Regions from separate parts of the Oceanobacillus sp. FSL K6-3682 genome, predicted to be linked through region 3. Evidence: riboswitches for the same ligand, from Rfam matches in the RefSeq annotation. Region 3 holds a riboswitch; each other region holds the start of a gene.
What was found. A riboswitch is a leader RNA that binds a small molecule or an ion and turns the genes downstream of it on or off. The one in region 3 is predicted to bind S-adenosylmethionine.
Positions count from the first base shown of each region.

Region 1 (8,273 bases), 1.4 Mb from region 3:
ACATGTGTTGTTTTTAAAGCCAAAGATGCTGAACAAGGTTTTGCATTCATCTTTTATTTCCTCCTGCTGTGTTTATTTATTAATGTTTTTATTGCACTTTCGCAACTTTACGTTTATAAAACTGGTGAAATTAAACGTGAGACGGATTCCTTAAAACGGATCCCGATAGAACGTTTATCATATAACTTTTTCGTCATTTGTGTAGAATGCCTTAAATCTTTATCGAACTCGACAATCAACCGTTTGACAACTTCAATATCGTATAAGAAGGCATTAACTTCAAAGTTGAGACGGAAGCTTCTTACATCAATATTTGCCGTACCGACCGTAGCTATTTTCCCATCGACAATTACTGTTTTGGCATGTAAAAATCCATTCTGGTAAATAAAAATCTCTGCGCCGGCACCAAGTAAATCTCCACAATAGTACATGGTCGCCCAGTAGACAAAGGGATGATCGGGCTTATTCGGAATCATAATCTTCACATCCACTCCGGACAACACAGCGATACGAATTGCATCACGCAGACTTTCATCCGGGATAAAATACGGCGTCTGGATATAGATATACTTTTCTGCTTCCATAATCATTTTAATATATCCATTTTTAATTTGCTCATACTCCGAATCTGGACCGCTTGAAACAATCTGCATACCTGTGTTGCCTCCACAGATCGTTTGAAAATGTTCCTCTTCATAGGAAATCCTCTGCTTGGAAGCTTGGTTCCAGTCTAATACAAAGCGGGTCTGCATACTTTGAACGGCATCTCCAACCACCCTCAGATGCGTATCACGCCAATATCCGAATTTCTTCTTTAACCCCAAATATTCATCTCCGACATTAAAACCGCCAATATAGCCAATCTCTCCATCAATAATGGTTAATTTTCGGTGGTTCCGGTAATTAATTTTAAAATTAATTACAAATTTGGATGGGAAGAACGCTTCAACTAAAACGCCCGCCTCCCTCAATTTCTTTATGTAGCTTTTCTTGAGTGATCTGGAGCCCATATCGTCATATAAAAGTCTGACACATACTCCTTCTTTTGCTTTTCTAATTAATGCATTAGCAAGTCTGCTTCCCAATCCATCGCTCCGCATAATATAGTATTGTACATGAACATGGTGTCTTGCCCGGCTGATGTCTTCCAAAAGCGCTTCAAATTTTTCATGACCGTCTGTAAGAATATCTACTCCATTGTTTTCTGTATAAACAGCATTATCATTACGAAGATGAAGATAGACCAAATCCTGATGGCTTTTTAAGTCTTCATGATTTAATTGGAAGGTGTCATCCTCAATGGCATTAATTTGTTTTTGTACAGCCTTTTTCACATCCATCCGGCTCCGCTGATCCCATTTGAATATACGGCGATTGCTGATAGGTCGTCCAAAAATTAAATAAAGAATAAATCCTAAAACAGGAATAAACAATAGTACCATTACCCAAGCCCAGGAAGAAGTTGGATCTTTCCGCTCCAAAAAAATAATGGATATAGCTAATGCAATATTTATAATAAAAATTAATCCAATAACTATTGAGTAAACACCCATATATCCTGCTCCTATCACTTCATCTCCAACAAAAAGGGAGTTCTGCTCTTATAATAGCACAAAATAAAATTTCGTTCAGTGAAAGCCCCTTTTCTCCCATTTAATTGGAATTGTAAGTACGCTTTCTCAAAAAAAAGTTGTCAGCTTGAATCAGGAGAATACCCTCTTCTGTACCCTCCTGCCTTAATGGAATTATTTTCCTGATTATCCAAAAGCGTCAGAGGATAGCTTCTGGTAATTCCTCAGTTGTCACTATTCCCCAAAAACTAACAGATTATTTTAGCGATTCAAAGCTTGATCCAAGTCTTCCCAAATATCCTGCCACGCTTCTATTCCTACTGATAATCGTATCAAAGAGTCTGTGATTCCCATTTTCCGGCGTCGTTCATCAGGAATCACCGCATGTGTCATTGTAGCCGGGTGCTGAATCAATGTTTCTGTATCGCCAAGACTTACTGCAATGCTGATAAACTGCAGTTTATTAAGAAAGCCCTGTGCTTCTTCCTTCCCTCCATCAATCTCAAAAGAAAGAGTTCCTCCTCCCGATTTCATTTGCTTCCTCATAACAGAATATCCCAATGCATCCGGGTCACCCGGATAAAATACCCGCTTAACCTTTGGGTGCTGTTTCAGCTTTTCTGCAATTTCTAAGGCATTATCAGAATGCCTATCCATTCGAAGCGGTAATGTCTTTAACCCGCGAATAACCAGCCAGGCGTCGAATGGTGACAGCACACCGCCAATATCCTTTTGCGTGGTTGCTGCAATTTGCTCCATTAATTCTTTTTTCCCAGCTGCTAACCCTGCAATTACATCACCATGCCCGCTTAAATATTTCGTAGCACTATGCACAACAACATCTGCTCCTAATTCTATCGGACGCTGTAAATACGGTGTGGAGAATGTATTATCTACCACGACGAGAACATTATGCTTCCTGGCAAGATTTATTACAAGCTCCAAATCAATTACTTCCATTGTCGGATTAATCGGTGTTTCAATATAAAAAACCTTTGTCTCCGGCTTGATTTTAACTTCTATATTTTTTACGTCAGACATGTCTACATAGTCTGTTTGGATATTATACTTTTCATCCATCATAGACAGTAAACCAAAAGTGCATCCATATAATCCAGACGAGCAGATAATATGGTCATTTGCTTTAGTGAGAGCGATTAAAACTGCTGAAATTGCAGCCATCCCCGAAGAAAATGCCAGCCCTTTCTCCGCCTTTTCAAGTGCTGCCAGTTTTTGTTCCAGCACCTGCACAGTCGGATTGCCGATACGCGAATAAACATGTCCCTCTTCTTCTCCGGCAAATCGTGCCGCTCCCTGTTCCGCTGTATCAAAAGTAAATGTAGAGGTTTGAAAAATTGGCGGTGTTAAGCTGCCGAGCAGTTCTTTTGAATCATACCCCTCATGAATTATTGCTGTTTCCATATGTTTAAACTTTTTACTCATTTATTCTCTCTCCCATCCTTTATATAGATGATAAATTCTGATGAGTCTATACACTTATAATAAAGTATTCCTGTTCTGTTGGAAATGTTTCAGGTTCATAAATTTACCTGACTTTATTGAACAGAGGTGTTCTTGTTATGAAAATAAGTATTAACTTATTTAAAAAAGCCATTGATTCCTTCCTGATAAAGTTTTACTATTAGATTTAGTTTGATTTTTTCAGAAGGTAGGAATAAAAGATGGAAAATAAACCTTTACAGCAAGGGGCGATTATTACCTTTGTTGCTTATTTATTATGGGGGATATTCCCAATATATTGGAAGTTTCTCGATAATGTCCCTGCCGGTGAAGTACTTGCTCACCGGATTGTGTGGAGCCTGGTATTTATGATTTTCTTAGTACTTGCTACTGGCAACTGGCGGCATTTAATGGAAACAGTACAGCTGTTGAAAAAGGATAGAAAGAAAGCACTTGCTATTATTACAGCTTCTATTGTAATATCCATCAACTGGTTCTTGTTTATTTTTTCTGTACAGCACGGGCATGTGCTGCAGGCCAGCTTAGGATATTATATCAATCCTCTGATCAGTATTTTATTGGCGGTCTTTGTATTGAAGGAAAAGACAACCAAAGGACAAGTTCTGTCCTTTATTCTCGCTGGTATCGGTGTACTTTATTTAACTTTAAGCTATGGCGTGTTTCCCTGGATTTCTCTATTATTAGCGATGAGTTTTGGTTTTTACGGACTCATTAAAAAGACAATAAACCTCCATGCTATGTATGGACTTACTATTGAAACACTGGTCGTTGCACCGATTGCATTATTATACTTGATATTTATTCCATCAGAAGGGTCATTTACTTTTTCTCCCCTGTTTGCATCAGATAATCTATTATTAATTGGGGGCGGTATCGTAACTGCAGTTCCTTTACTGCTATTTGCAGCGGGGGCCAAACGGATTCCATTAGCAATGGTCGGATTTTTGCAATATGTTGCACCGACGATTATGTTCTTCTTGGGTGTGTTCTTATATAATGAAACATTTACGGTACATCATATGATTACATTTGCCCTTATTTGGATAGCTCTTATTATCTATATGGCAAGTATTTATCGGGATGCACCGCGTGCAAGAAACAAAGCTAAAAATGAAAAAGCTTAATGAAAGGGTATTTTAAACCGGACGAAGAAAAGATCCTTTTATAGGTATAAAGATTTAATTATCCGAAATAAGCTTAACTAATGTGTTCATAGCTATCCAAAGCAACAGGGAATGAAAACTCCACTATTAGTTGCATACCAAATTTATAAAGCTGCTCCGATTAATTATATTGGGGCAGTTTTGTTATTTATTGCTGTTTTTCTTTTCATTTAATACAGGAAAATACTATTTTAGCCTACCCTTAATCCAGAATGCACCTTTCCGAAAGAATCCAGCTATTAAATCCAAATGAAGAATATATCTTATAGTAACGATAACCATTCTCCTTGATATAATTATTTAAAATAATCAGTACTTTTATAACATATAGACCATCAATAATATTTTTCCTTCTCTAACAATTCTTTATTCTCTATAGTAAATAAATCGGTTCTCTCTTCGACTATATCTAAAAGGATGCTATCAGGCAGTTGCGTTTCAAAATGAAAGGCTAAAAAATTTTCAAATAAAATATTCAACTGCTTCTCTTGCACAGTTATTACCTGCATTTCCATTTATGAATTCTCAAAATCTATTTGATAGTTCAAAATTTTACTCATCAGTAATCCCCTTCCATCCTTTTTTTAAATGAAACTTTATTAATTCATAGTAAACTACTTGACATTTAATCTCTATAATTATATACTCTCTAGTAATTTCTAAATATTTAGCATAATCTCTTATCAAGAGCGGCGGAGGGAATAGGCCCTGTGAAGCCCGGCAACCTGAACAAAAACTGGTGCCAAATCCTACAGATTAATCTGAAAGATAAGAGAGAGTTCCAAGTCGATGACAAGAGCTCTCTTCTTTTAAGAAGAGGGTTCTTTTTAGTAACAGAGGATATATCTAAAAGGGAGGAAATAAAATGTCAAAACATTCAATCCAGCAGGACGAGACAATTTTATTACATGGAGGCCAGGTTCCTGATCCAACAACCGGGTCCCGGGCAGTGCCTATCTATCAAACTACTTCTTACGTATTCCGGGACACGGAGCATGCACAGAATTTATTCGGGCTGGCAGAGCCGGGAAATATATACACACGAATTATGAATCCAACTGTAGATACATTTGAACAGCGGATTGCCCAATTAGAAGATGGTGTTGGAGCTTTAGGAGTAGCATCGGGGATGGCAGCCATTACCATGGCAATTCTCAATATTACACGTGCCGGTGATGAAATTATTGCAGACAGCAATCTATATGGCGGGACGTATAATTTATTTGCCAACACACTCCCCCGCTATGGCATCAATGTAAAATTTGTAGATGGAACAGATCCTGAAGCAATTGAAGCTGCGATTACAGATAAAACAAAAGCAATCTTTGGTGAAATCATTACTAACCCGAGCCTATATGTTTTTGATATAGAAACCGTTGCGGACATTGCCCATAATCATGGTATTCCTTTAATTATTGATAATACTTTCGCTACACCTTATGTTGCAAAACCATTAACATGGGGTGCGGATATTGTTGTGCATTCTGCAACGAAATGGATTGGCGGACATGGTACAACTATTGGCGGTATTGTGGTTGACAGTGGCAGATTTGATTGGAACAACGAGAAATTCCCAGATTTTATCGAGCCGGATGCAAGCTATAATGGCTTAAAATATGCTGACTTAGGACCGGCTGCTTTTATAACAAAGCTGCGTGTCCAATTATTACGTGACATCGGACCTGCTCTAAGCCCGCAAAATGCCTTTTTATTACTTCAAGGATTGGAAACCTTACATTTACGTATCAAAAGGCATAGTGAAAATGCAGAAAAGCTGGCAGCCTATCTGGAAAAACATCCTGCTGTAGAATGGGTCAACTACCCCGGGCTGGCATCACACCCATCTCATCAGCTTGCCGGGAAGTATTTAAATGGCGGTTTTGGTTCTGTTATTACCTTTGGCATTGAAGGAGGCCGGGATGCAGGCCGTATCTTGATTGATAATGTGGAACTCTGGTCTCACGTTGCCAACGTCGGCGATGCAAAATCACTTATTATTCACCCTGCTTCTACGACCCATCAGCAATTAACAGATGAGGACTTGGCAAAAAGTGGTACTACAGAAGAATTGATTCGTCTATCCGTCGGTCTGGAAGCATTTGATGATATTGTAGCTGATCTGGAACAGGCAATAGATAAAGCGACCGGAAAATCGCATGGCAGTCAGAAATCTGCGGAAGAAATAGCAGTGAAAAACTTACTGCAATCTCCATTTGACCGCAGTGAAGGTGTCCGTAAAAAACGCATTGTAGCTGTCGGCATCGCGGATGACGATATTGCGCCTCTTTATAAATTAGGCTATGAGGTTATTCCCACAACAGATATAGATGAGGTAACAACAGATATACTATCCGGGGCTGATGCAATTTGGCTGCAGGAAGGTAAGCCGGCACCAGAAGAAAATGCAGCTTATCAGGGAACTATTTTGTTCACAGACACAAGCTCTGAAGTAACATCTGAAGTATTTATTCTTTCAAATATTCAGCCGGCACAGTTTGCTCTGGAATTACGCAGCTTCAGAAATTAGTTAAAATAATTATACAGTATCCGCCTTTCTTCTATTAGAACATTTGATGTTTTATCGTGAAGAAAGACGGGTACTTTTATGTTATAATGAGGTTTAGTCACGTCTTCTACATAAAATTAGAAGGCGTTTTTCATTTAAACCTGTTTATTATTTATAATCCTTGATTAAAATAGGAATATAAATAAAAACATCTACTCTACCAAATTATTTTACAAATACGTACACATCAAATAAACTTTTTACATGTATGTTCAAAAATCAGCTGATAAGGGCTGCTCGATTACGTACTGGGGATGAAACCGGACTAGGCTTCGGTTACTTGTCCTGTGGGGATAGCAAGCTGACAGACTTCTCCGTCTTGTGGTAACCCTGTGTTGCCTGTAACAATACAGGCTATCTAAGCAAAAGCTCCTTCCCCTGCCATTTTTTATTGGACTTTTTGAACATTTTCTTTACGTATTATTAAGTAATTTTATTTGTTCCAACATAAACTAGAAGAAAAGAACACGTAGGTGTAATCATGAAAATGACCAAAAAAAGATGGCTTATTCTCATTAGCTCCATTCTTATTATCATTATAGCTGTTTTTTCGATTTTACAGCTGCCATATTTTCAATTAAGCTCTGAACAACGGGAAAGAGAAGAAGCTCTTAGAGAACAAATCACGTCTGAACCAGCAGAAAATGGCGAAGAAGATACAGAAGACGACAGCGAGGAAGTTATGGGAAACGCGGACGAACAAGAAAATGAGGAAATAGCTGTCGATGAGCCTTTTGAAAATACATTCGAATTTGCTTCTGAGGAAAATGTGGATATCGTTGCTCTTGGTGATTCACTGACCCAGGGTGTAGGAGACGATACAAATCAGGGGGGCTATGTCGGGATATTAGACAGAACACTTCAGGCACTTGATACAAATGTCCATTTTGATAACTTTGGAAAACGTGGAAACCGCTCCGATCAGCTGCTCACCCGTCTGGAGGAAGAGCCTGAATTAACGGATGCTTTAGAAGAAGCAGATATTATTATCATTACCATCGGTGCTAATGATATTATGCAAGTGTTAAAGGAAAATATTATGGACTTGGAGATCAGCTACTTTAACGAGGAACAGGCTTTCTACGAAGATCGTCTCAGCGAAATATTTGATAAGCTTCGTTCCATTAATGCGGATGCCTCTATTTATCTATTAGGTATTTTTAATCCTTTTACAAATTATTTTGAGGACATTCCAGAATTGGACCAGATTGTCGCTGATTGGAATACTATAGGAAGAGAGACAGTCAATCAATACGAAGGCAGCACCTTTGTACCAATTGATGATTTATTTGAAGACGAGACTGCAAATTTATTTTCAGACGATAATTTCCACCCTAATTATGATGGATATTATCTAATGGCTGAACGTATTCTGGAATATTTTAATTAAGTTGGGATGAAAACATAATGAGAGTAAAGAATAGACAAATAAAAATAAATAATAAATGGAAAGCCGGTTTTCTCGGTCTTCTTATCTTTAATGCAGCTATC
Region 1 covers NZ_CP150263.1:4,235,592-4,243,864, forward strand. Annotated here, with positions in the region: gene MHH51_RS20590 (acyl-CoA thioesterase) at 1-50, opposite strand, end outside; gene cls (cardiolipin synthase) at 114-1,553, opposite strand; gene megL (methionine gamma-lyase) at 1,833-3,014, opposite strand; gene rarD (EamA family transporter RarD) at 3,254-4,177, shown strand; gene MHH51_RS20610 (hypothetical protein) at 4,552-4,731, opposite strand; SAM riboswitch class I at 4,894-4,991, shown strand; gene MHH51_RS20615 (O-acetylhomoserine aminocarboxypropyltransferase/cysteine synthase family protein) at 5,082-6,743, shown strand; gene MHH51_RS20620 (SGNH/GDSL hydrolase family protein) at 7,270-8,172, shown strand; gene MHH51_RS20625 (YpmS family protein) at 8,190-8,273, shown strand, end outside.
Region 1: it holds a riboswitch for S-adenosylmethionine, as region 3 does, so the genes downstream of both, MHH51_RS20615 (O-acetylhomoserine aminocarboxypropyltransferase/cysteine synthase family protein) here and MHH51_RS04195 (ATP-binding cassette domain-containing protein) in region 3, are expected to answer to the same signal.

Region 2 (8,273 bases), 2.4 Mb from region 3:
TACAGGAAAATGAAAATGACATGGTAGGAAGTTACACTCTTGTAGTGGAGATGACACTTCAAAACGGCTGGAAAATCCAAGATATAAGCTATAAGTGATGACACCACCGTGGGAAAGTAGTGGAAGAAGTGAACGTTTTTAAAGATTATTACAATAATAAGGTACAATTATCTTTTTTAGATCATCCATTTTCAAAAAATCCAAAGCATGTATGGATCATCTGCCGATATAAAGATAAATGGCTGTTAACAGATCATAAGGAAAGAGGAATAGAGTTTCCTGGTGGAAAGGTAGAACCTGGGGAAACAGCCGGACAAGCAGCTATCCGGGAAGTAATGGAGGAAACAGGAGCGACAGTAAAAAAGCTCCACTACATTGGTCAGTATAAGGTGGACGGGCGATACGAAACAGTGATTAAGAACGTCTACTTTGCGGAAATAGATGAACTTACGCCGCAGCCCACCTATTATGAAACAAACGGGCCGGTATTACTTAGAGAGGTACCGGCGAATGTAAAAAGAAAATCAAATTATAGTTTTATTATGAAGGATGCAGTGTTAGAATCCTGCATGCTCCGGATTAAAAAAACATATGTGTAAAAAGCAGACAGCACTTAGCTGTCTGCTTTTTACTTTAGAAGATTATTTTCTTATCAGTAATTGCTCAATTTTCTCTACAGTTTTGTACATAATTGCAGCAAGGATAGCGATAATAACCAGGCTCGACATAACGAGTGTAAAATCAAACACCTGAAAACCGTAAATAATTAAATATCCTAAACCTTGTTTGGAAACTAGATATTCTCCGACAATAACCCCTACCCAGGAAAGCCCGACGTTTACTTTTAATGTGGAGATAATGGCGGGTAAGGAAGCGGGAAAGACAGCTTCTTTAAAGCATTGCCATTTTGTTGCATCAAAGCTCCTTAATACTTTTAAATAATTTTGATCAACCTCATTGAAAGCTGCAAACACGACAAGGGTTGTGACAATAACAGAAATAATAAACCCCATCGCAATAATTGATAAATAGCCAGGACCGAGAGCTACAATAAGTATTGGTCCAAGTGCAACCTTTGGCATAGCATTAAAGACAACCAGATAAGGATCCATGACTTTTGAAAAACGATGAAAACTCCAAAGCATGGAAGCTATGATGATTCCGGCAATAGTACCTATTAAAAAGCCGAGTATGGTTTCGAGCAGTGTAATCTGAATATGGCCTAGTAAAGAACCTTGTATAAGTCTGCTCCATATAGAGCTGAATACACGACTGGGAGAGCTGAATAAAAGCGGATCAATCCAATACAATCTGCTGGCTACTTCCCAAAAGGCGAAAAAAAGAATCAGAATGGAGAGCTGCCAGGTCAGTACAATTTTTGCTTCTTTTTTTAACTTTTGCTGATAAGCTGCAAATAACTTAGGACCGTTCATAAGCATTCTCCTCTATCGGTTTTACCGTATGCTTCTGCTGGTCTAGGTCAGCCCAGATTTTGTCAAACAGCCGTCCATATTTAGGATGTTTCCTTGCGAGAAAAGGAGATTCATCCCTTAATTCAACAGGTACATCGTATATTTTAGCAATAGCACCAGGGTTCGAGGACATTAAAATAATCCGGTCGCTCATAGAAATTGCTTCTCCAATATCATGTGTTACCAGTATAGCCGTTTTTTGATAAGCTTTAAGTAAATCGGATACCAATACTTCCAGTTTTAATTTTGTCTGAAAATCGAGTGCAGAAAAAGGTTCATCCAGCAATAGAATTTCCGGCTCCGTGATAAGCGTTCTTATTAAAGCAGCTCGCTGCCGCATCCCGCCGGACAATTCACTTGGATATTTATCAGCCACATTTTCGAGTCCAACTTCCTCCAGGAGAGCTATTGCTCTTTGTTTTAAGTCACTTGTCTGTCTTTTTCTAATCTGGGGTCCTAAGAGTACATTATCTATAATGGTTTTCCATGGAAATAAATAATCCTGCTGCAGCATATAGCCAATTTCTAAATCGCTAATCTCTATTTTTTCATTATTTATTAAAATCTCACCTTCAGCAGGCTGGAGCATTCCAGAAATCATCGAAAGCAATGTTGATTTTCCACAGCCGCTTGGGCCGAGTAAAGCAACAAATTCATTCTTCTTAACAGAGAAAGAAATATTGTGCAATGATTCTGTGTACTGCTTTTTGGAGAAGTAATAATGAGATACTCCATCTAATGTTAGATAAGACATCTTTACCCTCCTTTATTCTTCAATAATTTGCTCAGCATAATCAGTGTTAACAAGATCTTCATATGGAGCATCTCCAGGGAGTTCACCGGCCTCATCCATAATGCTTTTCAGATTTTCCCAGGCAGCTTCTTCAAGCAGTGGAGATGTAGCATAGGAGCCTTGCTGTTTATAACGCTCGATTGCATTTGCGAGCATTTCTACATCTGTATCCTCAAAATAAGGCTCTACTACCTTGGCAATTTCTAATGAGTCTGTCTCCTGCACCCATTGTTGAGCCTTATAAATTGCCCTGGTGAATGCTTTAACAGTTTCCTCCTCTTCATCTAAAAAGCTTTCCTTTGCCATGAAGACGGTATATGGGACCTGACCAGATTCTTCGCCGAAGGAAGCAATAATGTGTCCCTGACCATTTGCTTCAAAAATACTTGCTGTAGGTTCAAATAATTGAACGTATTCATAATCACCACTGGCAAAAGCACCTGGAATATTAGCGAAGTCAATATTTTGAACTAAATCTAAATCTTCATGGGGATTAATATCATGCTGCTTCAAGACATATTCTCCAACCATTTGCGGCATTCCGCCAACACGCTGTCCGAGAAAATTGCTGTCCCGTAAATCCTCCCAATTAAAGTCTTCATCTGCTTCTTTGGCTACTAAAAATGTGCCGTCCGTTTGGGTTAACTGGGCGAAGTTCACAGCATAGTCTCTGGAATCCTGAGCATAGACATAGATAGATGTTTCGGAACCAACAAGAGCAATATCAGCACTGTCAGACAAAAGTGCTGTCATCGTTGTATCTCCACCCCAAGTTGTTTGTAAATCCACCTCCAGCCCCTCTTCTTCAAAAAAGCCTTTTTCTAAAGCGACATATTGCGGTGCATAAAAAATAGAACGAGTTACTTCCGCAAGATCTATTTTAGTCACTTTATTTTGATTACAAGCACTAATTAGAAGAAGAGAGCTTATTAATAAAATGAAACAGGAAAGTTTTCTCACTTTCATCTTCCTTTCTCAAAAACTGATCTTGAACATCTTCTATAAATATATGATTGGCGGGATGATTGTGTGAACGCCTATAAATTAGGATAAATAGGCTGCGGATAATTACAGGGAGAGGAAAAGTGAAAAAGGGTAAACTCATTATCTTGAGTTTACCCTTTTATAGAGGAGATGATTATACTAATTTATAAAGTGGTCCAGCTTTTCTTATGTTTTCACTTACTTCTGTGAATTTCTCGAAATTCATATGGAATTTGCCAGCCAGTACCTTTGCTTCTGTTTCATAGCTTTCTTTATCCTCCCAAGCATTTTTAGGAACAAGAACTTCATCTGGAACACCTGGAATCGATTTTGGAATGGCTAATCCAAAAATTTCATCTATTGTTGTTTCCACGTTATTCAGTTCACCAATTAAAGCTGAATGGACCATTGCCCGGGTATAGGAGAGCTTCATTCTGTTTCCAACCCCGTAAGCACCACCAGTCCAGCCTGTGTTAATAAGAAATACATTGGCATTAAATTTATCAATTTTTTCTCCAAGCATTTCTGCATATACTGACGGATTTAACGGTAAAAATGGAGAACCGAAGCATGCTGAGAATGTTGCAACAGGCTTTGTCACACCACGTTCTGTTCCAGCCAGCTTACTGGTGTATCCACTCAGGAAATGATACATTGCCTGTTCTTTTGTCAGTTTACTGATTGGCGGTAAGGTTCCTGATGCATCCGCTGTCAAGAATATAATGGTATTTGGATGTCCAGCGACACTAGGCTCTAGGCTATTATCAATATTTTCTAATGGGTAAGCAGCACGTGTGTTTTCGGTTAAAGAAGTATCATCATAGTCAGGGACCCGCGTATCTTCATCTAATACTACATTTTCTAAAACAGATCCATAGCGGATAGCATCAAAAATTTGCGGCTCTTTTTCTGCCGATAAATTGATGCATTTTGCATAGCAGCCACCTTCAATATTGAATACGCCATCTTCACTCCAGCCATGTTCGTCATCTCCGATTAATCGTCTGTCAACATCTGCTGAGAGTGTAGTTTTTCCAGTTCCGGATAATCCGAAAAATAAAGCTACATCGCCTTCTTCTCCTACATTGGAGGAGCAATGCATGGACAGGACATCTTGCTCAGGCAGAAGGAAATTAACTACAGAGAAGATTGATTTTTTTATCTCTCCTGCATATTCTGTTCCTCCAATAAGTACAATGCGCTGTTCAAAAGAAATTAAAACAAATGCTTCTGAATTTGTACCGTCTGCTTCAGGATTGGCTTTGAAACCGGGAGCAGAGATTACTGTAAAATCAGCTTCGTGCAATTGCTCCATCTCTTTTTCAATAGGAATAAATAATTGTCTTGCAAATAAATTGTGCCAAGCATATTCATTAATAACTTGAATAGGCAGTTTATACTTTTCATCTGCACCGGCATAGGCCTGGAGATGAAAAATTTCTTCTTTGTTATCTAAATATGCAATCACTTTGTCAAGCAGCTGATTGAAGGTATCCTCATCAATTGGCTGATTGACATTTCCCCAGTCTACTTTATCTGCTGATAAGGCATCTTTTACAATAAATTTATCTTCTGGAGAACGTCCTGTATATTTTCCAGTGGTAGCACGGATAGCACCAGTAGCTGTCAATTTCGCTTCATCACGATTGATAATTTTTTCAATAAGTTGGCCTACAGAATAGTTGCTGTAAATATTTGTTGAAGTGAACTCCTCCAGAATACTTCTCCGCAATATTTTCATAAGACAATTATTCACTCCTTTTAATGGTATAGAATTCATTTTATCCTTAAAATATGTTTATTAGTATAACACATTAAATATAATAGTCCATACTACTTTATGAAAAAATATTTTTTATGCTACATAGGGTAATTGGGTTGACAGGAGAGGCTTGTTTCGTTAATCTAATTATTGAACGGATACTCTTATTCAGAGATGGTGGAGGGACAGACCCGATGAAGCCCAGCAACCTCACATAATGTGAAAGGTGCTAACCTGATGCAAGGATCATTCCTTGAACAATAAGAGCGAAAGGCCAATATGTTTCCCTTTCCTCATGTATTTTGAAGGAGAGGTTTTTTTGTTTTTAGGAGACTTTTTAAATATATTAAAAGTTTGCATAAAAAATGAAACCACATTGGGTGGAATGATAGATTTACATTGAAACAGAGTTCCGTAACATACAAGGAAAAGGGGAGTTAGCCTTATGGCTGCAAATCGTCGTTTATTTACTTCTGAGTCAGTTACTGAAGGGCATCCGGATAAGATGTCTGACCAAATTTCTGATGCTATTCTGGATGAGATTCTTTCGAAGGATCCAAATGCGAGAGTAGCGTGTGAAACAACTGTTACAACTGGAATTGTTTTAGTTGCCGGAGAGATTTCTACAAGTACGTATGTAGATATTCCTGCAATTGTACGTGAAACAGTAAAGAATATTGGATACACCCGAGCAAAATATGGTTTTGATTCTGAAACTTGTGCAGTGTTAACTGCTATTGATGAGCAGTCTCCTGATATTGCTGGAGGTGTGGATATAGCGTTAGAAGCAAGGCAGGGACAGGAAATTGAAGAGGAAATTGAAGCAATAGGAGCTGGAGACCAGGGCTTGATGTTTGGATTTGCCTGCAATGAAACAGAAGAGCTTATGCCTCTGCCAATCTCTTTGGCTCATCGTTTATCCAGAAGATTAGCAGATGTCCGTAAAGAGAAAATTGTGGATTACCTGCGTCCTGATGGAAAGACTCAGGTAACGGTGGAGTATGATGAAAATGATCAGCCGTTACGTGTAGATACTATTGTTGTTTCTACACAGCATCATCCAGATATAACAAATGAACAAATAGAAGCGGATATTATTAAACATGTTGTAGAAGCTGTTGTACCAGGTGAATTACTGGATGATAAGACAAAATACTTCATTAATCCGACTGGCCGTTTTGTATTAGGCGGACCACAAGGGGATGTCGGCTTAACAGGAAGAAAAATCATTGTTGACACATATGGAGGCTATGCAAGACATGGCGGTGGAGCCTTTAGCGGGAAAGATGCAACGAAAGTGGACCGTTCTGCTGCTTATGCTGCACGCTATGTTGCTAAAAATATCGTTGCTGCAGGTCTGGCTGATTCCTGTGAAGTTCAATTAGCCTATGCTATTGGTGTAGCACAGCCGGTCTCTATTTCGATTAATACATTTGGCACAGGGCTCGTCAGTGAAGAAAAATTAGTGGAAGCAGTGCGCGAGTTATTCGATTTGCGTCCAGCAGGTATTATCCGTATGCTGGATTTGAGAAGACCAATCTTTAAAAATACCGCTGCTTATGGTCATTTTGGCCGCACAGATATTACATTCCCGTGGGAAAAAACAGATAAAGTGGAAGAATTAAAAGCTTTAACTGCTAAATAAAAAAAATGTCAGGTATCTGAGGATGCCTGACATTTTTTACATGCAATCAAGATGGTAGTGATGCTATTTATCCATCCCCATTGATGTTTCTCTTAAATAATACTGTCCTTTTTCCACGTAGGATTTGCGGATACGTTCCATTTCTTCATAATCCTTATCCGTTAATTCACGGACTACCTTAGCAGGCCTGCCCATTGCTAAGGTTCTAGGAGGTATTTTCTTCCCTGGAGGCACCAGACTCCCGGCACCGACAAATGCATGCTCTCCAATTTCTGCACCATCCAAAATAATGGAACCCATACCGATAAGTGCATGATGGCGTATAGTTGCTGAATGCAAGGTCACCTGATGACCTACTGTTACATCATGTTCAAGTATTAACGGCATATTTGGACTTTGATGCAGCATAGAAAGATCCTGTATATTTGTCCGTTTACCAATTTTTGTAGGGGCGACATCTCCCCGGATAACAGTATGAAACCAAATACTTGCTTCTTCTTCAATTGTTACATCACCATTAATCACAGCATTTTTTGCAATGAATGCAGCAGGATCAATAGATGGAGAGATTCCTTTATAAGATTCAATCATCTGTATTCCTCCAATTAATTTATAATGATTAAAGTATATCAGAGGAAATATTTTCTGGAAAGAAGTCTGAAAAACAGATGATTTTCAGCTGTTTATGGAAAGGGTAATCATTTATATTTACACCATTTTAAAACGATTTTTTAAGTTATAGGCATATATTCTAAACCGCTTATTTCTTATGAATAATAAGTTTGAATGTATATTTATTTCTGTATAACCTCTACAGATACGAATATTTTTATGGTAGAATAAATAAGCTGGTTACATAACGATAGTGATAAATAAATAGATAAATGCTATCTTGGTTTATTCCATTCGTAATCTTGGAGATGGGGAAACCGGCAGTTGTTTCAGTTATTACTGGGACAAGTAATTGTATAAATCGGTCTAATCTATCAATGATTAAAATATTATTCAAACAGGCGAACATTTAAAGTAAAAGTATTTCTTTGAAAATGAACTTTTGGCCTGTCAGAGAGAAAACTGATTTATCGGTAAAAAATGGGGTTGTACTTTCATGTTAATTCAAATTGTCATAGGAATTTTATTTTTTATTGGTGTTTATATACTGATTAGTGATGAACAAAAATGGCTGCGCGTAACAACGTACAGTTATATTATTTTGTTAACGATTATTTTTGCAATTGGGTATATTACGGAGTTAAGCAGTTTGCAGAACTCTGAACTATTCGATATTTCTGCACTGCAACAATGGGTTTACGTATTCGGATACTTGTATTCAGTTCCACTGATGATTGTATCGGCTTATATTTGGATTCCCTATCCGAAGAAATATAAAACACTGCGGAGCCGCGTTCTCATGATTGCACTTATTATATTTATTATCATGACAACCGGACATTTCTTAAATTTATTCTTCCGATTATTATTTTTAGGGATTGCTTAATAATCAAAAGAAACGCCTGATTCAGGAGCGTTTCTTTTTTTCGATAGCGATTAAAAATGGAGCCTGATTTTGTTGATTAATAAATTTGTATTGGAGTACTTGATACTCTTTTTGATTTA
Region 2 covers NZ_CP150263.1:3,268,660-3,276,932, reverse strand. Annotated here, with positions in the region: gene MHH51_RS16285 (hypothetical protein) at 1-98, shown strand, start outside; gene ytkD (RNA deprotection pyrophosphohydrolase) at 129-599, shown strand; gene MHH51_RS16275 (ABC transporter permease) at 642-1,433, opposite strand; gene MHH51_RS16270 (ABC transporter ATP-binding protein) at 1,420-2,226, opposite strand; gene MHH51_RS16265 (ABC transporter substrate-binding protein) at 2,239-3,231, opposite strand; gene pckA (phosphoenolpyruvate carboxykinase (ATP)) at 3,404-4,990, opposite strand; SAM riboswitch class I at 5,173-5,278, shown strand; gene metK (methionine adenosyltransferase) at 5,457-6,656, shown strand; gene MHH51_RS16250 (gamma carbonic anhydrase family protein) at 6,720-7,247, opposite strand; gene MHH51_RS16245 (hypothetical protein) at 7,765-8,154, shown strand; gene MHH51_RS16240 (class I SAM-dependent methyltransferase) at 8,176-8,273, opposite strand, start outside.
Region 2: it holds a riboswitch for S-adenosylmethionine, as region 3 does, so the genes downstream of both, metK (methionine adenosyltransferase) here and MHH51_RS04195 (ATP-binding cassette domain-containing protein) in region 3, are expected to answer to the same signal.

Region 3 (8,273 bases):
AAAGCATTACTTCAAATACCAAATCATCAATTAATGGATTTGAAGGTGGATTATGCTTTCAAGCAATTGTTTGGAAATGAGAAAAATAAGGATATCACTGTCGTTTTTCTCAATGCGATTCTAGCGAAATCAGGAAGAAATCCAAATATTGAAATTGGCGGCGAATATGAAGGAGATAAAAAAATCTAGATTAGATATCTTCGTTGAGACAGAGAATAAAGAACGGGTCAACATAGAAATTCAAATCAATAATAAGTATAATATGATTAATAGAGCACTGTATTACTGGTCGAGGCTTTTTTCAGAGCAGCTAAAAGAAGGGTAAAGCTATAAAGAACTGTATCCTGTTATCAGCATTAACATTATGCATTTTAACCTGTTGCATGATACAGATTCCTACCATAATATCTTCCGCTTGCATGAGATTCACCAAAAATATCCATTAACTGATATGATCGAATTTCATTTTGTGGAAATCCCTAAATTAATCACCGCATGGAAAAAGAATCAGCTGAATCCATGGGAAGATGTATTAACCTGTTGGTTGCTGTTATTAGGAGTCGTGGACAGAAGAATGAATCATTTCTATGACGATATCTTTCAAGAATTGGAGGAGATTGCGATGGAGGATAAATCTTTAAATATTGCAATGCGTGTCTGGGAAGATTTAAGCCGTACAAAGGAAGAGCGCCGGGAATATGAAATACGCCTGAAGCAAATTTTAGATGAACAATCCATGAATCGGGATAGAGAGTTATTGGAGCAGGAAATGCAAGAACTGAAAACTCAGAAGGATGAACTGGAGATACAAAAAGATGAGCTGGAAACCCAGAAAGATGAGCTGAAAACTCAGAAAGATGAATTGAAGGCGGAGAAAGAAGAAGCGGAAATTAAAAGAAAAAAGGAAGAGACAAAAAGAAGAGAAGAGGGGGGCAGAAGAATTGAAGCTGAGTCAGCATTGGAAGAGTCCACGAAACAGATGGCACTAAAAATGTTAGAACGGGAGATAGATTATATCACAATTACGCAAGTGACTGGGCTTACTTCAGAGCAGTTAGAAATTATTCAGCAAGAAGCGGAGAAAAATGATAAATAGTCTGTAAAATCCCATGATGAAATACGAAACAATAAGGCACATGCTTATAATTGAAAAAAAGCATGTGCCTTTATTTAGAAATGAAATCTCCGTACAATTTCATTCTTCATTGTTTTTTCTGAAAATAGTATCATGCCGATTAATGTCAGCAGAGCATATAAAGCAGTTGCTGCACTCGGCCATAGAACAGTGGACCAGGAGCTTAAGAATAGGATAACGGGTAGAAAGCCGAGAATGACCATCGTTGACATATATCCAATGTATTCCCGCCATTTCATTGGCTTCCGCAGCACAATAATCGTTACAAAAAAGGTTGCCAATGTGACAAGAAACGGGATCACATAATGAATGGACCATTTTGAGCTTCCGGATGCTGCATCTAAAATAAACAGCATGACAGAGAGTGAGATCACTTGAAGGACTACTTTTGATCCGGTATGAGCTCTGGAAAGGAAGGTGTGATTTATAGTCAGTACACCATACAGCACAGGTCCCAATACATATAAAAACCATAGCCTTTCCGGGTTCGTCAGTAAATTAATCAACAAGCTTGTACTAATGCCAAAAATCGCAATAAATAAGACAAGACGCTGAGCAAATCGGCGCCGTTTGACCTTAGTCTCATAAACAGGGTAATATTCATTATCTCCTGTTTTATCAGAAAGCTTACGTTTGCATAACGGGCAATATTTCTGTTTTGTATAGACACTGCAATTTGTGCAATAATGCTGCATTGTTTTCACCTGCTGTCATTGGAGTATACTTCTATCTCCAAATTAAATGTCTTAGAAAGCTCTCTGAAAAAAGTACGAATAATATCCGCTTCTTTAATCATTCTCGAAAATGAAATCACAAGCTCATCTCCAACTGCAATCATCGCTCCATTAATAGGGCTTTTTTTACTAGGATATAAAATAATCTCCATGTGTGAGATATGTGACTTCATTGCTTCTGGCAGCTGTACCTTCCCTACATTCGTCATTGTCATCGCTTTGGTACGTTCACTAAAACTCCTATAACCATAGCGGATTGCATGATATTTAAGAGGAAGCGGAATGAACCTGGCTGTTAGTCTTGTCTGCCATTTTACCCGGTCATTAATACTTTGCTGTAGGCTTTCTTTCCGCACTTTTTCCCGCAGCTGCTTTGATACCTCAGAAATAATTTCTTCTAATGTTGTTGTTTCCGTAACCGCCATGCCAATATTGACAACTCCAAAAAAATTGCGCAGCGTATTTGAAGGGAAAAGATTTCTCAAATTAACAGGAATGGCGATTTTTATTTCCTCCTGGTAAGCTCGGAATTTCAATCTTTCTTTATAAATAGCTGCAATAATAAGTGCTGAAATAAAGGCGGTAATTGTTGTTCCATGCTTTTTAGCAAGCTTGTGTACCTTCTCTGCGCTCATTTTTCCATGGATGACAATTGTCTGATCTATTAACCCGCCGCGGATTTGGTAAGAAGATGCTTCTTTGAATTTTTGCGGTTTTTCATCTGTTACGTAATTTTGGTAACTGTCATCCCGCTCATAATAGCTTGGTTCATCATGAATGTTAATTAGTGTGCTTTCATAACTTACGTCTTCGCCCAGATGAAGGAGATAATGATAAATAAGTGCCTTTATAAATTCTAAAGCGCCTGTACCATCTGTTACAGAGTGAAAAAATTCCACAGCTATTCTTTTCTTATAATAGGTAACACGCATCAAGAAGCCGTTTGTTTCTATAGGATCAATGGGTGCGCATGGATATTGGTTTTCATACTGAACAAAAAGCTTTTCATTATTTTCAACAAGGAAATCCCAAAATAAACCTTTGCTGAGCTTTACTGCAAACATTGGCAGACGCTTGATAACGTCATCAAGTGCAAGCTGTAGCTTATCAGGCTGCACAGTTTCCTTCATTACTGCTGCGAGCCGGAAAACTGAAGAATTTGTCTGTTCAGATACAGCATGAAACATTTTGCCTGCATTATCAAGTTTATACCATTCATCCATCTTTCGAACACCTCTTAAACGTTCTGATTTTGCTTGTGCAATATCTATCTGGATAGAACCAGTTTCAATTATAAGCTTTAACTTTTACTTTAACAGATGGTGCCCTTTTTTTGTACTATAACAAGTATCAAATTAAAAAAAGGTTTATATTTTAAAAGTGGAATGGTATTTCGTGTCTATCATAGAAATTATACACCATCATTTCTGTATAAAAAAAGAGTAACCACACGTATTACCGTAAAGTTACTCCTTATCTAAATAAAGAAAATGATATAAACAGAAAATGCTCCAAACACAATAATATAAAAAAGAATTTTAGCAATCGTCGGCTTCTTCAATATATCGTAAACAGCGGTAGCAGCAATAATAAGCAGTGCAATAATCATGGTTACTGTATTCAGGAAAAAAGTAATTAAAATACCTGAAATCAAAAACAATATACCTATTACTATATTTTCTTTTCTTTTCATAAGTCTCCTCCAAATTATTGAAACCTGAGCTGCTTCATAAAAGAAAAGAGCAGACAGGAACCCGCTCTTTATAACAATTAATAATCAGAGCCTTTTAAAGTAAGCTGCTTCACTTCTTCAACTGTCTTTGCTCCAGATAAAGCCATTGATACAGAAACCTCTTGTGCAAGGTTGGCAAATATCTTTTGAACACCTGATTCACCCTGCAGAGCCAGTGCATATGCATAAGGGCGTCCAAGTAAAATTGCGTCAGCGCCCAGTGCCAGAGCTTTAATTACGTCTGCTCCCCGGCGGATGCCGCTGTCAAAGAGCAGTGGGAAATCTGGACCGACAGCTTTACGGATAGCCGGTAATGCTTCCAGACTTGGAATAATCCCGTCCATTTGTCTGCCACCATGATTAGAAACAATAATCCCGTCAATCCCGGCCTCTATAGCCTGTTTTGCATCTCCCGGATGAAGAATACCTTTTAAAAAGATTGGCAGATTTGTACGCTGATGTAACTCTGCTATGTTGTCCCAGTGAAGATGTGGATGATGCAGATTCTCGATAATTGAATCAATTTCATTCTGGCCTTCTTTCAGTCCTTTTTGAAAAGCTGGATCCTGTACATAGTTGGCTTTTCCATACCCTTTTTTCAAGGGAGAATATTGATAGCGCATATCATCTTCCCGCCATCCAAGCATTACTGTATCCACAGTTACTACAATCGCTTCATAGCCTGCTTTTTCTGCCCGTTCTGCCATGCTGTAGGAAATAGCATCATTACTTGACCAATATAATTGAAACCATTTTGGTCCTTCAGGCACAGCCTCTGAGACCTCTTCGATAGACCTGGCAGTAACGGTGCTTTGAATATATGGAATATTCATAGAGGCAGCCACATTTGCAATGGCAAAGTCGGGCTCCTCATGGACCATTTTTAAATGGCCGATGGGAGCCACCATAAATGGAAAAGCATATTCTTTTCCAAGAATACGAATAGATGTGTCCACCTGAGATACATTACTTAAACATCTTGGAATAATGGAATATTGCTCAAAGGCCGCTCTATTTTTTCTTAATGTTTCCTCACCGCCGGCGCCGGAGCGGATGTGACCAAACACTTCTTCAGGTAAGGTATGCTTTGCTGCAGCTTCAAGCTGTTCGGGTCCGATAGGAAAGGAATCCTGTATAGTTATATGCTCTAGAAAAGAGCCTTTTTGCGATGATACTGACATATTTTTTACCTCCGTTTAATCTTTTTTCATCCGCGCCGCAAGCCGGTTTCCGATAGATTGGATACCTTGGACGATAATAATCAGGAGAATAACAGTGACATACATCACATCTGTTTCATAACGCAGATGTCCAAATCTGTATGCAAGGTCACCTAAGCCCCCGGCACCAACAAGGCCTGCCATAGCTGTTGCCCCGATAAGACTGATTGTTGCAATGGTTAAAGCCAGTACAATTGCCGGTCTGGCTTCACGAAGCATAACATTCCAAATGATGTGATGTGTTTTTACCCCCATTGCACGGTATGCTTCAATAACACCTTGGTTTACCTCCAGCAAGGAAGATTCAATAAGTCTGGCTATATATGGAGCAGCATTAACAACGAGTGGTACAATAGCTCCTTCCACACCAATAGAGGTGCCTACTACGAATTTGGTGAATGGAAGCATAAAAAATAAAAGAATAATAAACGGAATCGAACGAATGACATTTATTAGTAAATTAAAAAACTGATAGACAAATTTATTTTGCAAGGGTTGCCCGGGACGTGTCAAAATTAAGATGATGGCTAAAATGATACCTATAAGTACTGAGAAAGCAAGAGAAATAGCAACCATTAGAAATGTATCTTTTATTGCTTCGTAAAATATTGGCAGCCATTGATCAATAAATGATTGCATATTAGTTTACCCCCAATTCTTCTATCTCTACGCCTTGTTCCTGCAAGAAAGAGAGTGATTGTTCTACTTGATGATCATTACCAATCAAATGAACGACGATATTACCGACAATTCCATTTTTTAATTCGATAATATTTGCTGTCAGAATATTTGGCTCTACATAAAATTGCTGTGTAACCTTGGATAACAGCGGCTGTCCTGTATTTTCGCCCAGGAAGGTCAGACGAACAACTTTTCCTTCCAGCTTCAATTCATTAACCAGACGGTCAGATAATTTCCGCTGTGAAATTGTATTGAGGAATTTTTTTGTTGTCGGTTGTTTTGGCTTTGTAAATAATTCAATCGTAGACCCTTGTTCAATAAGATTTCCATTTTCAATAACATATACATAATCACATATTTTTTGAATAACGTTCATTTCATGCGTGATTAATAGAATTGTAATCCCGAGCTCTGCATTAATTTTTAGTAATAGCTCGAGAATGGAATTGGTTGTTTCGGGGTCTAATGCGCTGGTTGCTTCATCACTCAGGAGCACCTGTGGTTCCTGAGAAAGTGCTCTTGCAATAGCTACACGCTGCTTCTGACCACCGGAAAGCTGAGCAGGGTAAGAATCTTTTTTCTCAACTAAATCAACAATTTCAAGGTATTTAACAACTCGTTCAGCAATCTTTGATTTCGGTACGCCGAGTAATTTTAAAGGGATTGCAATATTGTCGTAGACGGTAGCTGTTTTTAATAAATTAAAATGCTGAAAAATCATGCCGACTTTTTGTCTTGTTTGCCGAAGCTTTTCTTTTGATAGTTTTGTTAAATCAATTCCGTCAATCCATACCTTTCCCTTAGATGGCGTTTCCAGTAAATTGACACAGCGTATTAATGTACTTTTTCCTGCACCACTATAGCCGATCACGCCATGGATTTCTCCTTTATTGACAGAAATCGTTACATTGTCTAATGCAGTAACATCTTTTCCTTTTTTGGACGGAAAAATTTTTGTGACATTCTCTAACTTAATCATTGATGTTCTTCCTGCCTTTCTATTTTTAAGCGGGGGGATGTTATCATCTGTGCGCTTTAATATAATATCTGCACAATTCATAAAAAGAGCCTCTCTGTTGAAAGAGAGGCCCGAAAATATGGTCTTATTTTCTGCTCTCATCTTTCAAGACGAATGTCTTGCTGGAATTAGCACCTTTTTAAGGTTGCCGAGCTTCAACGGGCCAGTCCCTCAGCTACTCTGGATAAGAGATATATTATTTATAGAGGATGTTCAAGAAGTCCCTGAGGTAAAGCGGTCAATCTCATCTGTGACATAGCTTTTTCAGTGGCATTTTTTGAACTCGCAATTATAGAATTGTATTATTTAAAAATAGCCTATTTTATATGTTTCGTCAATGCTTATTTTGAAATAAGTCAAGTTTTTCAATACGGCAAATTGCTTCACGAATACGCTCGTCCTCGACAAGTAATCCGACACGTATATAACCTTCCCCGGTTTTCCCAAAACCATTACCTGCTGCAACGGCTACATTTGCTTCCTTTAATAAATAATCCGCAAATTCTTCACTTGTAAATGCTGCCGGCACTGGAAGCCAGGCAAAGAAGGAGCCTTTTGGAGCTGTTACATCCCAGCCGATGCGTTTGCATTCTTCCAGTAAAACATTTCTGCGCTGTTCATAAAGCTTTACAAGAGAGGTAACGCAGCTTTGGTCACCTGATAATGCTTCGGCAGCAGCCTTTTGGATAGCTGGAAAAAGGCTGACAAATAAATGATCCTGCAGAATATTGATAGCTTCAATCATATCTTTATTTCCGGCAGCAAACCCGACGCGCCAGCCTGCCATATTATATGTTTTGGAGAGGGTATATAGCTCAACGCCAACATCTTTTGCGCCTTCTGTTTGCAGGAAGCTCACCGGCTGATAATCGTCAAACCCGATTGCGCCATATGCAAAATCATGGATGATTCCAATATCATTTTTCTGCGCTAATGCAATGGTATCTTCAAAAAATTCCTTTGTTGCAACTGCTCCGGTCGGGTTATTCGGATAGTTGAGATATAATAGCTTAGCAAGTTTTTTCTGTTCATCTGTTAAGGCAGTATAGTCCGGTAAAAAATCGTTTTCTTCTAATAACGGAAAGGTGTCATAAGTAACATCTGCTAATGGTACACTGGACAGATAATCCGGGTATCCTGGATCAGGTAAGAGCATTAATTCACCCTGATCCATTAGAGCTAAAGGAAGTTCTACTAAGCCGATTTTACTGCCAAATAAAATAGCAATTTCTGAAGCGGGATCTAGATCAACATCATATTCTCTTTTATAAAACTGTGCTGCAGCCAGCTTTAATTCATCTGTACCACGGAAAGGAGAGTATTTATGTGTAACAGGATTTTCAACACTTTCCTGAAGGGCGCGGATAATATGCGGTGGCGTAGGCTGATCTGGATTTCCTTGACCTAAGTTAATAATATCTCTTCCTTCTGCTATTGCAGCAGCTACTTTACCTGCAAGTGCAGCAAAGAATTGGGAAGGAAGCTGTTCTACACGACGGGATAATTTCATAATCTATCGACCTCTTTATACTATAATTTGTAAATGTTTTCTCAGTCTACCTGGCAGAGGATTTCCTGACTGAATGAATTTTCACTTTATAATTATATATAATAGTATAAGTTTGCAGAGAGATTGTCTATCAAAAAAAGATAAGGTGCTGGTAGATGTTTTTGGGATTTTTTTCCAAATAAACTATTTCACCCTGCTTTCCATTGCATTTCATATTTGAAAGTAGTAACATAGAAATCGTGT
Region 3 covers NZ_CP150263.1:812,002-820,274, forward strand. Annotated here, with positions in the region: gene MHH51_RS04160 (PD-(D/E)XK nuclease family transposase) at 1-189, shown strand, start outside; partial or broken gene MHH51_RS04165 (Rpn family recombination-promoting nuclease/putative transposase) at 167-1,096, shown strand; gene MHH51_RS04170 (DUF6320 domain-containing protein) at 1,171-1,830, opposite strand; gene MHH51_RS04175 (acyltransferase) at 1,836-3,092, opposite strand; gene MHH51_RS04180 (hypothetical protein) at 3,347-3,562, opposite strand; gene MHH51_RS04185 (alpha-hydroxy-acid oxidizing protein) at 3,640-4,782, opposite strand; gene MHH51_RS04190 (methionine ABC transporter permease) at 4,798-5,460, opposite strand; gene MHH51_RS04195 (ATP-binding cassette domain-containing protein) at 5,462-6,481, opposite strand; SAM riboswitch class I at 6,616-6,711, opposite strand; gene MHH51_RS04200 (pyridoxal phosphate-dependent aminotransferase) at 6,855-8,030, opposite strand.

Region 4 (8,273 bases), 970 kb from region 3:
CCGGAATATTATCTTTTTATTATTTTCGAGAAAAGAATTTAAAAGTCTCGCAGTAAACTGGGAGCATTTTGTAAAAGGGTATCTCTCCATCTTTAGATCCTACTATGGGCAATATGTGGCTGATGAATGGTATAAACAATTTATCGAGAAAATGGAACAGCAATTTCCGGAATTTAAGAAGCTGTGGGATGAGGAAGAGGTCAGCTCAGCACCAGATGTTTTGATTGAATTCCGTCATGCGAAGGCCGGGAAAATGTTATTTAATTTGACCTCTCTGCAAGTTCAGGGTACTTCGGATTTACGGTGCAGTGTATATACTCCGGTAATGGATACAGATACAGAATTAAAGTTAAGGAATTTATTGAATAAATCAGCTGGTAAATAGTTTATCTGTGTTTTGTATTAGTACATGTGCAAATAAAAGGAAGGAGGTTTATAAGTATGACAAAAAAGAAAGCTATATTAGTTGGCCTGGCAGGTTTTCTCACTTATTTCGTGGTTACAACCATATATCATCTTATTTTTTAAGTTAGGATATATTTTAGGACCTGGACAATTTGGCTGATTCAGTTTTTGGCTTTTTTACATTCAGGGATAGTAATTAAGCAAATGATTTGAGCCTGTTAATAAGATATTAAGATCATTTGATAAATTTAAGTAAGAGAGGAAAAGAGGAATTAATAATGATAACAGAATTACAAAGTTCAGAATTCTACAAATGTAAAGAGTTATTACATGAGCAAGGTCAATTAGAAGCGAAGGCAGTCGTGGAAGGAGTAAACCCTGGCCGTGTTTTTGTTGATAATGTAGAGACTCCTGCTTCAGGGCTTATCTGGTTAGGTAATAACGATGGTTTTTTCTTTATTGGTAACGAGAGTAATGAAGCATTTAATAGTGAATTAAATTATTTTATTGATACGATAATCATACCGGAAGCGAGAAAGATTGAGCTAACTTGGTTTGAAGGGATTGGTGATCATAACAAATGGGATAAGACGATAAAAAGGGTGTTTGAAAATCGTCATTTAGGAAGCTGGGATCAGAGAGTTTATATTTTGCAAAAAGAGGATTATAAAGGAAACAGCTTTGAACCAGTTATTAAAGCAGGTTATAGTGTAGTCAAAATTTCTGAGAATCTTTTTCAAAATAGAGATCAATCAGTTGAAAATATCGATTTTTTACATTCAAGGATATTAGAATCCTGGTCTTCCATCAACAGCTTTTTAGAAAAAGGCATAGGTTATTGTGTGATATATAAAAATAAAATTGTAAGCATCTGCTTTTCAAATTTTGCAGTTGATAATATGCACGCTATTGCAATCGAAACCATAGAAGAACACCAGGGTAAAAAGTTGGCGCAAAAAGCAGCTCTAGTTTATGTGAGGGAGTGCTTGAAAAATAATCTTATTCCATATTGGGATTGTATGGATTCTAACAAGCCCTCAATTGCAGTTGCTGAGAATATCGGATTTAGAAATGTATTTAATTATACAGGCTATGAATTTAAGATTGAGTAATGTTTTACTCAATAATTAGCAGATTATTTTTCTGGAAATTAGTACAATCATAAAGATTTTTATGTTAAAATATAGTAAAAAAGGGGGTAATTATCATAGCTGAGAAAAGCGGGAAAGAAATTTTATTAACAGAAAGCGAAAAGAATTTTAATGCATTGTTTGAGTTGATTGAATCCATCCCTGCCAGAAAGAGAACGATTACCGTTGAAACTGGAGAGAGGGATAAAAATTTTCGTGATGTATTAATGCATCTTTATGAGTGGCACGCAATGCTTGAGAGATGGTACAGAGAAGGGATGAATGGAGATATGCCTTTTATGCCGGCGCCGGGTTATATGTGGAGAACTATCAAACTCCTTAATATGCAGATTTGGGAGAATCACCAGGATGTAACGATAAATCAAGCCATGAAAAAATTGAAGCTGAGTCATGAAAGAGTAATGAATCTTGTTCAATCACATACGAATGAAGAAATTATGACGAAGAAATATTATAAGTGGACAAAAACAAGTAATTTATATAGTTATTTTGCTGCGAACACTTATAAACATTACATATGGGCAATAAAAAAATGTGAGGTTATTGCCGAATCTATTAAAGTACGTGATCAAAAAGTCCTGTAAACAGGACCAAGAAGTTCAAGGCGACGAGCTTTTTCTGAACGGACTTGCGCGTGTTGTGATGACTTCTGTGTTGTCCACAAATGTTTTCGGTGGGACGAGTAATCGCAAAAGCCCTTCGATGGGGCGAGTAATCGCAGTCCCAGTCTCATCGGAAAAAGCTCGTCAACGCACTTCCGCAGGATGCGGTGGCTTCTACGTTGCCCACACGACGTGGGCGTTCTTAGTAGAAGATCCTCTTATCGCCGTGTCATCTTTATTGGACTTTTTGAACATCCTCTTAAAGAAAAAACTTTAAAGTAATAGTCATTATATAGTGTAGTAATGTAAAGGAGCAAAGACTGAAAGAAAATTCATTGTTAATTAGGAGAAACAGTATGGAAGATTTAAGTTTTAAAAAGTTTCTTAAAAGAAGGATGAATTGGTTATATTAATGACAAGTAATGTTTGGAATTTCCATTCTAGAGTAGTGGATGAGTCTAGTACAGGCAAATTATCGTATTTTTAAATCTGATAAAAGAAGGGGATTTAATGGATTATGTAAAAGAATTAAGAAAATTAGTCGGCACCAGACCATTAATTTTACCTGGTTCTGTTGTAATTATGCTTAATAATGATAATCAAATTCTACTTCAGCATAGACATGATGGAGGTTGGGGAGTGCCAGGAGGATTAATGGAACTGGGAGAAAGTCTGGAGGATACAGCAAGAAGAGAAGTGAAAGAGGAAACGGGTCTTACGGTAGGGAGTCTGAAGCTGCTTGATGTATTTTCCGGACCGGACTATTATTTTAAAGTTTCCAACGGTGATGAGCTATATTCCGTGACTGCTGTTTATTTGACCAATGATATACAGGGGGAAATGAATATAGATAAAAATGAATCTATTGATTTTAGATATTTCCATACAGATGATTTACCGGACACTTTAACGTTTGAAGCAAAGAATTATATGAAGCCTTATCTTAACCTTAAAAATAAATGATATAAGGAAAAATGGCATGCATACAATTATTTCAACTGAATTCAGATTATTAAAAACTTCTGCTATCTACGATTAAAAATGTAGATCAAATATTTATGTTAGATAAGGGAATGCTGGTGGAACAAGGAAGTCATCAAACATTGTTATCACAAAAGAGTCATTACTTTAAGCCTATTCAGGCTGATGAATTGGCTGGCAGTAAGTTAGGAAGCTAGGAGATTTAGATTGTTGGAATAAAGCAATAATAAAATAGCGCATAGATTGTAGAAAAGTACCGCTCAGGCTGGCGGGAGTATTCCTTAGTCTGAGCGTTATTTTAAAGTAGTAACTCCATCTTCACTTACTTTGACATTTTGATATGGAAAAACAGTATTTAATATAGAATAAACTATTAGAAAAATAACTTGTGTTAGGAACGTTTGTTTGGTAACCTTGATATAAGGTTGAAAGTTTTGATTTACGATGAACCAAAATGAAACGATACGCTATAATATCTGTTTAGAAAAGTTATCGTTGCCCAAATATTTATGTTTACTCTAGATTAAGGATTTTATAATATTTAATGGCGGAATATTCGAAATGATAAATATATTTTTACTGAGATAGATGAACAATGGAAGACAGTTGAATTAGCCATAATAAAAAAAGATAAAGTAAACTTATCAAAAAGGAGTGTAAACCTATGAAAAAAGAAATTTTGATTTTTCTGCCAGAGAATTATGCAGATTGGGAGGGATCTTATATTTGCTCCGAATTAAATAACCCGAAAACCGGATATGCTGTAAAAACATTATCCCTTAGCAAGAATCCGGTCAAATCAATGGGCGGATTTACTGTTATTCCAGACTACACAATCAATGAAATACCCGAAAATTTTCATATGCTTATTATGGTTGGAGGTACAACCTGGGCGAAACCGCAAAATGAAGTTGTTAAATCAGTAGTAGATATGTGCGTAGAAAAGAAAATCCCGGTTGCAGCAATATGTGATGCTTGCACATTCCTGGCAGACAAAGGATATTTAGACCATATCAAACATACCGGAAATTCAGCTGCTCATTTAATAAAAGGTGCCCCGGGTTACAAAGGCAAAGAGCATTTCATCGAAAAACAGGCCGTTTCAACAAAGGGATTTATTACCGCTAACGGAACAGCTGCAGTTGAGTTTGCGAGAGAAATTCTAAAATACTTTGAGATTATGGAGCAGGCTGAATTGAAAGAATGGTATCAAATGTTTAAAAAAGGGTTTTATACAAGTTGAGGTTGATCTGAAGGTTTTATTTTCAAAAGCAGGTTTTGGTCGCAACAGAGCAAGTATGTTCATTTTAAATTATTTATTAAAAGTCTTCTTTTCCTTTTTGATAGAAGCCTTTTTAATATAAAATTTCCAGGAGAGGGGATGAAAAAAAACAGCACATATTGTATAATAAAAATATCGTATTTAAGCGGTGAAGGAGCGATTTTGCATGAGTAAAGAAGTAAAAGTGACAAATGAAGCTTTAATGCTAGCTATAAAGGAATTAATACAAAAAGTAGATAATCTGGGTTCAAAAGTCACTTCACTGGAAGGGAAGGTAGATAATCTAGATTCAAGAGTTATTTCGCTGGAAGAAAAGGTTGACAAACTGGATCTAAGGGTCACTTCACTGGAAGAAAAAGTAGATAAACTGGATTCAAGGGTTATTTCATTAGAAGAAAAAGTAGACAGACTGGATTCAAGGGTTACTTCATTAGAAGAAAAGGTAGACAAAGTAGATTCTAAATTAGATGTTTTATCAACAGAATTATTATCTACCAGGGCAGACGTGAATATTTTGAAGAAAGCTAAGTGAACATATTTTCCAAATAAAGTAAATTTATTGTTTGATAGAATAATAAATAAATCATAGATTATTTCAAACCATTAGTGTATCTAATATTAGATAGTGCTGTGGTTTTTTGTTGTAGAACAATTAAAGAGTATTCCTGCATAATAATCCTGTAGTAGAGTAACGAACAACTGTATTGTACTTCATTTATGATACAATTGTAAGTAGCCTCATTTGGAACGATTAAAATATTTTTTTAGAAACTTATATATAGTAAAGGTTTATACAAAGGAAGGCGGTCCTATAAATTTTGAACAAGAAAAAAATAGACTATTCCAACCTTATTGCTAATCTGCTTCTTGCCGGCCTCGTAATTGTTAGTGCAGCAGTTATTGTGGCCATCCCCATTATGATAATATATGGCTTATCAAATATCTTAGCAGGCTGGAATCTTATTGAAATACGATTCTTTGATAATATTTTCATTAATATTCTTTATTTTGGCGGCTTGCTTTTTCTTTCTTATCTTGTAGGAATAATTTTTAATCTGTTATATCAGTTTATTCTTAAATTGGCAAAGATGAAAGAAACGAAGAAGGTAATGTTTCTGAGTTATATGGTGCAGCTGCTATGTAGTGTTATTTTTTATAAAAGCTTTATTGAGCCTCTATTTACGAGAATTAATATATCATGGGAAGGAACAGCCATTTTATTCTTCTGCTTGTATTTGTCTGCTTTTGTTATCAGCGAAGATTATAAAATTTTTTCTGATAAAAAAAGCTGACACTATCTTGATTTTAAATCAATTGCAGCAGGATCCCTATATTTTGGGATTACCCTTGACGAATCCAACGCTTCCATGTAAAGTAATCTGTAATTATTCGTATAATTCCATATATTCTTATCCAGAAAGGTGGAGGGACTGGCCCGTTGAAGCCTTAGCAGCAGACACTAATTTGTACTGTGCTAATTCCAGAAGCATTTTTGCTTGAAGATAAGAAGAGATTTTACTATACCAAACCTCTTCTATTTTCAGAAGGGGTTTTTTAATTGGATTATAGAATGAAGATAGCAGGTAGAGAGGAAGGGGTATTCGATGACAATATCAACAGAAACAAAAAATACACGAGCTCCGTTCAGAGCAGATCATGTAGGGAGCTTTCTCCGTCCCCAGCGTTTAAAGGAAGCTCGCGCGCAAAAAGCAAAAGGAGAAATCAGTCCTGAACAATTGCGGCAGATTGAAGATGAGGAAATTATCAAACTGGTAGAGCAGCAGAAGGAAGCCGGTCTTCAATCAGTGACAGATGGCGAGTTTCGCCGTGCCTGGTGGCATTTTGATTTTCTGGAAGGCTTAGATGGTGTAGAAGGTTACACCGCTGAACAAGGTTTACAGTTTACGGGAGTAGAAACCAAAAAGCGGGGTATTAAAGTAACAGGTAAAATTGGTTTCAGTGACCATTATATGCTTGAGCATTATAAATTTCTTCATGGTATTGCCGGAGATGCTGTTGCCAAATTTGCGATTCCAAGTCCGAATATGCTCTTTTTCCGGGCGGATTTTGAAAAGGGTATTTATGAAAGTGATGAAGCAATTATCGATGACCTGGTTACTGCTTATCAAGGAGCCATTCAGGCATTATATGATGAAGGCTGCCGCTACTTACAGCTGGATGATACTTCCTGGGCAACCTTTTTCTCAGAAAAGGGGAGAAACTCTTTGATTGAAAAAGGAAGAGATCCCGAGAAAACAGCGGAATTATGTGCAAGAGCAATTAATGAATCGATTGCAAACAGACCGGATGATATGCTGGTGACGATGCATATTTGCCGGGGAAATTTTCAGTCTACCTATATGTCAAGCGGCGGTTACGAAGCCATGTCAGAAACCATTTTTGGAGGTCTGCAGGTTGATGGACTTTTCCTGGAATTTGATGATGATCGTTCGGGCGGATTTGAACCGCTGCGTCATGTGAACCGCGATGATTTGTATATTGTGCTTGGGCTTATCACTTCTAAATTCAGTGAACTGGAAGATCCAGAGGCTGTTAAAGCAAGAATAGCAGAAGCTGCGGAATATGTACCGTTGAATCAGCTTTGTTTGAGCCCTCAATGCGGGTTTGCTTCCACAGAAGAAGGGAATTTGCTGACTGAGGCGCAGCAATGGGGAAAAATCCGCCATGTTGTTCAAATAGCAGAAGACGTGTGGAAATAAATTTTACTAGAAAAAGGGGATTTGGAGAGGGATCTTTCCGAGTCTCCTTTTTAATGTCATTCTACATATGTTTATAGCGGCGTTTATTTTAAACAGGGAAAGACATTAATATAATTTTTTGATATATTAGAAATGTACAATAAGAATATTCGGCTATTTTTATTCCTTTTTAAATGGATAATATAACTTAATAAGGTGGTATAAAATGGAGATACGCAGTTTAATAAGCTCTGATTATGATGTCTTGGCTCCAAGGATAAATGATTGGTGGGGCGGCCGTGATATGGCAGGTATGCTGCCTAAGTTATTTTTTAATCACTTTAAAAATACAAGCTTTGTTGCAGAAGAAGGTAGTGAAATTATAGGATTTGTAATCGGGTTCCTGTCCCAGGATGAGTTAGATGAAGCCTATATTCATTTTGTTGGTGTCCATCCGGATTACCGGAAGAAAAATATTGGAAAAGTCCTTTATGAAAAATTCTTCGCCAAGGTTAAAATGGCAAATCGAAGTGTCATCCGCTGCATCACTTCACCAGTAAATAAAACGTCAATTGCCTTTCATCAAAGAATGGGATTTGTTATTGAACATGGAGATAAAATAGTAGACGGGGTGTCTGTAAAGGCGAATTATGATGGATTGAATAATGATAGAGTTTTGTTTAAAAAAGATCTGATATAAGTCCTTGTAAAAATGCCTATATTAATTGGAGGAAATTAAATGATACGAAAACTGACAAAAGAGGATCATACAAAAGTAATGGAGCTGATTGAGCCGAAAGCTGCAGAAAACCTGTTTATAATCGGTGATATTGAAGCGTTTGGCTACGATTCTGATGTGCAGGACGTCTGGGGACAATGGGAACAGGATAATCTAATCGCTATTCTCCTGCGCTATCGTGAGAATTACATAATTTATAGCGAAACGGAATATGATCTGAAAGGGTTTGCGGAGATTATTAACAGCTATAAGCAACGATGTAATTTTAGTGGTCTGAAGTATATTGTGGAGCCATTATTACCATATATTGATAAAGTTACCCGTGTACATAGAGAAATGTATTATGCAGCTTGTGAAGAATTAAGCTATACGGTGAATGCAGAACAAATAAAGCAGGTTGAGCATTTGAAGCCG
Region 4 covers NZ_CP150263.1:1,778,274-1,786,546, forward strand. Annotated here, with positions in the region: gene MHH51_RS08995 (helix-turn-helix transcriptional regulator) at 1-385, shown strand, start outside; gene MHH51_RS09000 (GNAT family N-acetyltransferase) at 684-1,517, shown strand; gene MHH51_RS09005 (ClbS/DfsB family four-helix bundle protein) at 1,613-2,140, shown strand; gene MHH51_RS09010 (NUDIX hydrolase) at 2,669-3,121, shown strand; gene MHH51_RS09015 (type 1 glutamine amidotransferase family protein) at 3,804-4,382, shown strand; gene MHH51_RS09020 (hypothetical protein) at 4,588-4,953, shown strand; gene MHH51_RS09025 (hypothetical protein) at 5,240-5,713, shown strand; SAM riboswitch class I at 5,828-5,930, shown strand; gene MHH51_RS09030 (5-methyltetrahydropteroyltriglutamate--homocysteine S-methyltransferase) at 6,026-7,141, shown strand; gene MHH51_RS09035 (GNAT family N-acetyltransferase) at 7,347-7,820, shown strand; gene MHH51_RS09040 (GNAT family N-acetyltransferase) at 7,860-8,273, shown strand, end outside.
Region 4: it holds a riboswitch for S-adenosylmethionine, as region 3 does, so the genes downstream of both, MHH51_RS09030 (5-methyltetrahydropteroyltriglutamate--homocysteine S-methyltransferase) here and MHH51_RS04195 (ATP-binding cassette domain-containing protein) in region 3, are expected to answer to the same signal.